DNA from 2 places in the Streptomyces sp. HNM0645 genome. Region 2 is predicted to be linked to the other one. Evidence: riboswitches for the same ligand, from Rfam matches in the RefSeq annotation. Region 2 holds a riboswitch; the other holds the start of a gene.
What was found. Region 2 has a riboswitch for glycine ahead of gcvT (glycine cleavage system aminomethyltransferase GcvT). Riboswitches for the same ligand answer to the same signal wherever they lie in the genome.
Positions count from the first base shown of each region.

Region 1 (3,399 bases), on a different contig from region 2:
CTATCTGGTGCCGCGCTTCTCGCTCTACCGGACGGTCAGCGACCAGGTGATGGAGTTGCTGGGCGAGCTCTCACCCCTGGTGGAACCACTGAGCCTGGACGAGGCCTTCGTGGACCTCGAGGCGGGTGGGACGGCGGATGACTCCCGATCGGCCCGGGAGGCCGGTGAGCGGCTGCGCAGGGACATCCTGGTGACCACCGGGCTGACGGGTTCGGTGGGACTGGCGGGTTCCAAGATGCTGGCGAAGATCGCCTCGGAGCAGGCCAAGCCAGACGGGCTGGTGCTCATAGCGCCCGGCACCGAGCGGGAGCTGCTGGGGCCGATGCCGGTACGGACCCTGCCGGGCGTGGGTCCGGCGACGGGCGAGCATCTGCGGCGGGCCGGCATGACCACGGTCGCGGATCTGGCAGAGGCAGGGGAGGACGAGCTCGTACGGCTGCTGGGGAAGGCGCACGGGGGAGCGATCTTCCGGATGGCCATGGGCCACGACGACCGGCCCGTGGTCGCCGAGCGGGACGCCAAGTCCGTGTCGGTCGAGGACACCTTCGACGTGGACCTGCACGACCGGGTCCGCATCCGGACGGAGGTCGAGCGGCTGGCCGACCGGTGTGTCCGCCGGCTCCGGGCCTCCGGACACTCGGGACGGACGATCGTGCTGAAGGTGCGGCGGTTCGACTTCTCGACGCTGACCCGGTCGGAGACGCTCCGCGGGCCCACGGACGATCCCGCGGTGGTGCGGGAGGCCGCGGCCCGGCTGCTGGAGGCGGTGGACACCACGGGCGGTGTCCGGCTGCTCGGCGTCGGTGTGAGCGGCCTCGCCGACTACACGCAGGAGGACCTGTTCGCACAGGCAGCCGCGGGGGAGCGGCACGACGAGGACGAGGAGCCCGCGCCGTCCCGTGAGCCGACGCCGGGCGAGGAGCGGTCGCCTGGCGGGGATGCGCGGCCGGTGGCGGACCGGCGCTGGGCCGCCGGGCAGGACGTATGCCATGCCGAGTACGGCCCCGGATGGGTTCAGGGCAGCGGGCTGGGGAGGGTCACGGTCCGCTTCGAGGAGCCGTGGTCGGCCGCGCCCGGCCGGGTGCGGACGTTCGCCGTGGACGACCCGGAGCTGGAGCCCTCGGAGCCGCTCCCGCTGGTGCGCTCGCCGGAGGATCAGTCGTCGTGGCCGGCCAGCCGCCCGAAGTCGCGGTCCCCGGCGGAGCCGATGCCGGGGCCCCCGGCCTCGTCGCCGGGGGACGGGGAGGTGGTCGGCCTCTCCGGAGGCGAGGGCAGGTCGAGACCGTAGTGGTGGTACAGCTGCAGCTCCTGCTCGGGAGAGAGATGGCGGCCGACACCGAAGTCCGGCGCGTCCTTGATCAGGGCGCGCTCGAAGGGTATGTGGAGGCCGTCGCCCTCGAGCTGGCTGGGCTCCAGTGGTACGAACGCGTCCCGGCTGAACAGGCCGGTCCGTACGGCCGCCCATTCGGGAACGCCCGTGGCGTCGTCGAGGTACACCTCGTCCACGGTCCCGATCTTGTGGCCTTCGCGGTCGAACGCCTTGCGGCCGATCAGGCTGCGCGGATCGATGTCGGTCTGCACGGTCCCTCCAAACAGGTCGCACGGGTTCGCTGAACACTACGAAAGTGCACATCCAGGGCGCCGTCCACTCGAAGGTCCCAGGTGAGGCCGCGCTGGTACGCTGGCAGCGGCTGCTGACCCCGTGCGGGAGAGTGCCCCGGTGAAAGCCGGAGCCGCCGAAGGAGCAAATCCTCCCCGGAATCTCTCAGGCCCCTGTACCGCACGGACGAGGTCACTCTGGAAAGCAGGGCGGGCGTCGGACGGCATCCGCTCTCACCGACGGTGAAAGCCGGTGCGCCCCGGGGCGTTCCGGTGAAGCTCTCAGGTTGAGATGACAGAGGGGGAGGCCGTCCGGGCACCCGCGCCGTGGTGCCCCTCGCAGGTCGTTACGACCAGGAGGCCTCCGCAATGACCGCCAACCGCATTCCGCTCTCCCAGCTGGAGCGAGGCACCCCCTTCGAGCAGCGCCACATCGGCCCCGACACCGGGGCCCAGGCGAAGATGCTGGCGCAGGTCGGCTACGGCTCGCTGGACGAGCTGACCGCCGCCGCCGTGCCGGACGTCATCAAGAGCGCCGAGGCCCTGGGACTGCCCGGTGCCCGCACCGAGGCCGAGGTGCTCGCCGAACTCCGCGGCCTCGCCGACCGCAACCAGGTGCTCGCTCCGATGATCGGCCTCGGCTACTACGGGACCTTCACCCCGCCGGTCGTCCTGCGGAACGTGATGGAGAACCCGGCCTGGTACACGGCGTACACGCCGTACCAGCCGGAGATCTCGCAGGGCCGTCTGGAGGCGCTGCTCAACTTCCAGACCATGGTCGCCGACCTGACCGGACTGCCCACGTCCGGCGCCTCTCTGCTCGACGAGGGCACCGCCGCCGCGGAGGCCATGGCGCTGTCCCGGCGCGTCGGCAAGGTCAGGAACGGTGTCTTCCTGATCGATGCCGACGCGCTGCCGCAGACCATCGCGGTGATCGAGACCCGGGCCGAGCCGACCGGTGTCGAGGTCGTCGTGGCCGACCTCGGCGAGGGGATCCCGGCGGAGATCGCCGAGCGCGGCGTCTTCGGCGTACTGATCCAGTACCCGGGTGCCTCCGGTGCCGTCCGGGACATAAAGCCGGTCATCGACCAGGCCCACGAGCTCGGCGCGATCGTCACCGTCGCCGCCGATCTGCTCGCCCTGACGCTGCTCACCTCGCCCGGTGAGCTCGGTGCGGACATCGCCGTCGGCACGACGCAGCGCTTCGGGGTCCCCATGGGCTTCGGCGGCCCGCACGCCGGCTACATGGCCGTCCAGCAGAAGCACGCCCGCAGCCTGCCCGGCCGACTCGTCGGCGTCTCCGTCGACGCCGACGGCAACAAGGCGTACCGTCTTGCCCTGCAGACCCGCGAGCAGCACATCCGCCGCGAGAAGGCCACCAGCAACATCTGCACCGCGCAGGTACTCCTCGCGGTCATGGCCGGGATGTACGCCGTCTACCACGGCCCCGAGGGCCTGCGGACGATCGCGCGCCGGACCCACCGCTACGCCGCGATCCTCGCCGAGGGGCTGCGCGCGGGCGGTGTCGAGATCGTCCACGGCACGTTCTTCGACACGCTGACCGCCCGCGTCCCGGGCAAGGCCGCCGACATCGTCGCCGCGGCCCGCGAGGGTGGTGTCAACCTGCACCTCGTGGACGCCGACCACGTGTCGCTCTCCTGCGACGAGACCACGTTGCGCGCCCAGGTGTCCGCCGTCTGGGCCGCGTTCGGCGTCGACGGCGACATCGACGCGCTGGACGCGACCGTCGAGGACACGCTGCCCGCCGCGCTGCTCCGCAGGGACGACTACCTCACCCAC
Region 1 is NZ_JASHLT010000069.1:9,432-12,830, forward strand. It holds gene QMZ92_RS33060 (DNA polymerase IV) at 1-1,288, shown strand, start outside; partial or broken gene QMZ92_RS36620 (PRC-barrel domain-containing protein) at 1,435-1,581, opposite strand; glycine riboswitch at 1,696-1,791, shown strand; gene gcvP (aminomethyl-transferring glycine dehydrogenase) at 1,969-3,399, shown strand, end outside.
Region 1: linked by a shared signal. The riboswitch ahead of gcvP (aminomethyl-transferring glycine dehydrogenase) and the one ahead of gcvT (glycine cleavage system aminomethyltransferase GcvT) in region 2 are both predicted to bind glycine.

Region 2 (3,399 bases):
TCGAAGGCGGAGAGCTGGACGCCGACGAACAGGACCGGCGGGCCGCCCTCGATGCTGGCCAGGATCCGGCGGGCGGTCTGGACGACGCGGGTCGACTCGAACTCGCCGGCCGCGGCGGCGAGGAAGTCGACCGGCTCCTCCTGCCAGTCGGGCTCGAAGAGCCGGACCCGGCCGCCGCTCGCCGCGCCGGCATGGGAGGCGTCCCCGAGCGGCGTGCGGCCCGCGCGGCACAGCTCGGCGACGGCGGGCGGGGGCAGTGGTACGCCGACGGCGCCGCCCGGGTTCACGGCGATGCCGAGCTGCGGGGGCAGGCCCCGGGCGAACTCGACCGCGGGTGCGACGGTGCCGGACATGTGGTCGCCCGCGCCGAGGCGGAACTGCTCCTGGGAGCTGAAGACTGGGACGTACGGGGCGCCGTCGATGCCGATCGTCGGCAGGTCGAGGTCGGCGCTGTCGGGCCCGCCGCCCTTGGGCAGCGGCACCCACACGGCGCTCCGCCCGAGCACCTCCACGATCCGCCCCCCGGCCGAGGGGTTCCCGACCGAAGCGGCCAGCACCTCTTCGAGCTCATTGGCGGGCCATGTCGTGTCCACTGTGATCCCTGCTTCCCCCGCCGGCCCCTACGGGCCGGCCACGATGTCCTCCGACAGCAGGGTAGCGGGCGGGGTGGGGCGGAGCGCGGGCGCACGGGCCCGGCGCCCCGGCGCACCGTCGAACGCCCCGCTGCGGCCGGCCCGGGGCCCCGGCCCCCGTCGTCGCGGACCGCCCCGAAGCCGGCCGTTCCGGTCCGTCCGGGGCCGGCGAGCCGGCCCCGCCCCCGCCTCGGTCCCGCGTCCGCCCTCAGGACCCGTCGGTGAAGCCGATCCGGGTGAGCGCGGAGGCCGCCGCGCGGTCGAGGAGGGTCGCGGAGGCGCAGCCCGCGGGGAGGTGGCCGCGTTCGGCCACGCGGAGGAGGCGGGAGACCGCTCGGCGGTGGCGGGTGAAGGCGTAGCCGGAGACGCCGCGGCCGCGCTCCCGCTGGCCCGCACGGGCGGTCTCGGGGGTGACGTCCAGCAGCAGCAGATGGAGGTCGCGCCCCCGTCTGCGGGCCTCGCGGGCCAGCCAGCGCCGGACCCACGACTGCGTGCCGCAGTCGTGCACGATCACGCTCTCGCCGGAGCGCAGCGCCCGCCGCAGCCCCGCGTAGTGCGCGAGCCGGACGAGCGGGCGGTAGACGGCGTACGGCAGGGCACCGGGCATCCGCCGGTCCCAGCGGTCCCGGACGTCCTGGGAGTCGATCCCGCCGCCGTCGGCCGCCCGCCGGATGAGCGTGGACTTGCCGCTGCCGGGCAGCCCGGAGATCACGACCACGTCGCCGCGGCGGAACACCAGGGCACGCGGGCCGCGCCCCTCGCGTTCCCGCAGGTCACGCACGACGGGCTGGGCCGTGGTGAGGCCGATCGGCAGGCCGCGCCGGGTGGTCCCGGCGGCTCGCGCGGGGACTCGGGGCCGGGCGGGCACCCCTGCGGTCGCCGGATAGGCGCCGGACTGCTGCAACGTCATCAGCTCACTCTCCCCCTGTCGGGTCTCCGAGACCCTGCCCAAGAAGCTTAAAGAAAAGGTAATGACCGACAAGTGATTTGCCGACGAGGGCGCCCGTGCAATGATGTCCGCGCAAACTGCATACCGGCCGCTTGAATCCGCGCGGGAGAGTCCTGGCCACTGTGTGGGCCGGGCGCCGAAGGAGCAAGTCCCTCCCTTGAATCTCTCAGGCCCCGTACCGCGCGCGACGAGGCAGATCTGAAAAGCGATCCGCAGTCCTGCGGTTCCACCCAAGGTGCAAGTCACGCCCTTCGCGTACGTCCGCTACGTGTGGTCGTGACGAACCTCTCAGGTTTCGATGACAGATGGGGAGGATCGTCCTCGCCAGTCATGCCCTGGGAGCCCCATCCATGAGCAACGCCCCCCGTCTCACCGCCCTCGATGCCCTGCATCGCTCGCTGGGCGCGACCATGACCGATTTCGCCGGCTGGGACATGCCGCTGCGGTACGCGAGTGAGCGCGACGAGCACAACGCCGTCCGTTCGAAGGCCGGTCTCTTCGACCTCTCCCACATGGGCGAGATCACCGTGACCGGGCCGCAGGCCGCCGCCCTGCTGGACTACGCGCTGGTCGGCAACATCGGCGGCGTCGCCACCGGCCGCGCCCGCTACACGATGATCTGCCGGGAGGACGGCGGCATCCTCGACGACCTGATCGTGTACCGCCTCGGCGACACGGAGTACATGGTCGTCGCCAACGCCTCCAACGCGCAGATCGTCCTCGACGCCCTCACGGAGCGTGCCGAGGGCTTCGACGCGGCTGTACGCGACGACCGGGACGCATATGCGCTGATCGCCGTACAGGGCCCCGAGTCGCCCGGCATCCTCAAGTCGCTCACCGATGCCGACCTGGACGGACTGAAGTACTACGCCGGCCTCCCCGGCACCGTCGCCGGCGTCCCGGCGCTGATCGCCCGTACCGGCTACACCGGCGAGGACGGTTTCGAACTGTTCGTCGAGCCGCGGCACGCGGAGACGCTGTGGCGGGCGCTGACCGAGGCCGGCGCCCCGGTCGGTCTCGTGCCGTGCGGCCTGTCCTGCCGTGACACGCTGCGCCTGGAGGCGGGCATGCCCCTGTACGGGCACGAGCTGACCACGTCGCTCACCCCCTTCGACGCCGGTCTCGGCCGGGTCGTGAAGTTCGAGAAGGAGGGCGACTTCGTCGGCCGCAAGGCCCTGGAGGCCGCCGCCGAGCGTGCCGCCACGAACCCGCCGCGCAAGCTGGTCGGCCTGGTCGCCCAGGGCCGCCGGGTGCCGCGGGCCGGGATGGCCGTGGTCGCCGGCGGCCACGTCGTCGGCGAGGTCACCTCCGGCGCTCCGTCGCCGACCCTCGGCAAGCCGCTCGCCATCGCCTACGTGGACGCCGCGCTCGCCACGCCCGGCACCGAGGGCGTCGGCGTGGACATCCGCGGTACCCATGAGCCGTACGAGGTCGTGGCGCTCCCCTTCTACAAGCGCCAGAAGTAGTCCTCCGGCATACCCCATCAGCAGCACTTCCCCGCGTACAGGAGAATTCAGGTCATGAGCAACCCCCAGCAGCTGCGCTACAGCAAGGAGCACGAGTGGCTGTCGGCCGCCGAGGACGGCGTCTCGACGGTCGGCATCACGGAGCATGCGGCGAACGCCCTCGGCGACGTCGTGTACGTCCAGCTCCCGGAGGTCGGTGACACGGTGACCGCGGGCGAGACCTGCGGCGAGCTGGAGTCGACCAAGTCGGTCAGCGATCTGTACTCCCCGGTGACGGGTGAGGTCGTCGAGGCCAACCAGGACGTCGTGGACGACCCGTCGCTGGTGAACTCCGCCCCGTTCGAGGGTGGCT
Region 2 is NZ_JASHLT010000015.1:53,958-57,356, reverse strand. It holds gene QMZ92_RS12340 (enhanced serine sensitivity protein SseB) at 1-593, opposite strand, end outside; gene QMZ92_RS12335 (AAA family ATPase) at 841-1,542, opposite strand; glycine riboswitch at 1,675-1,772, shown strand; gene gcvT (glycine cleavage system aminomethyltransferase GcvT) at 1,932-3,047, shown strand; gene gcvH (glycine cleavage system protein GcvH) at 3,102-3,399, shown strand, end outside.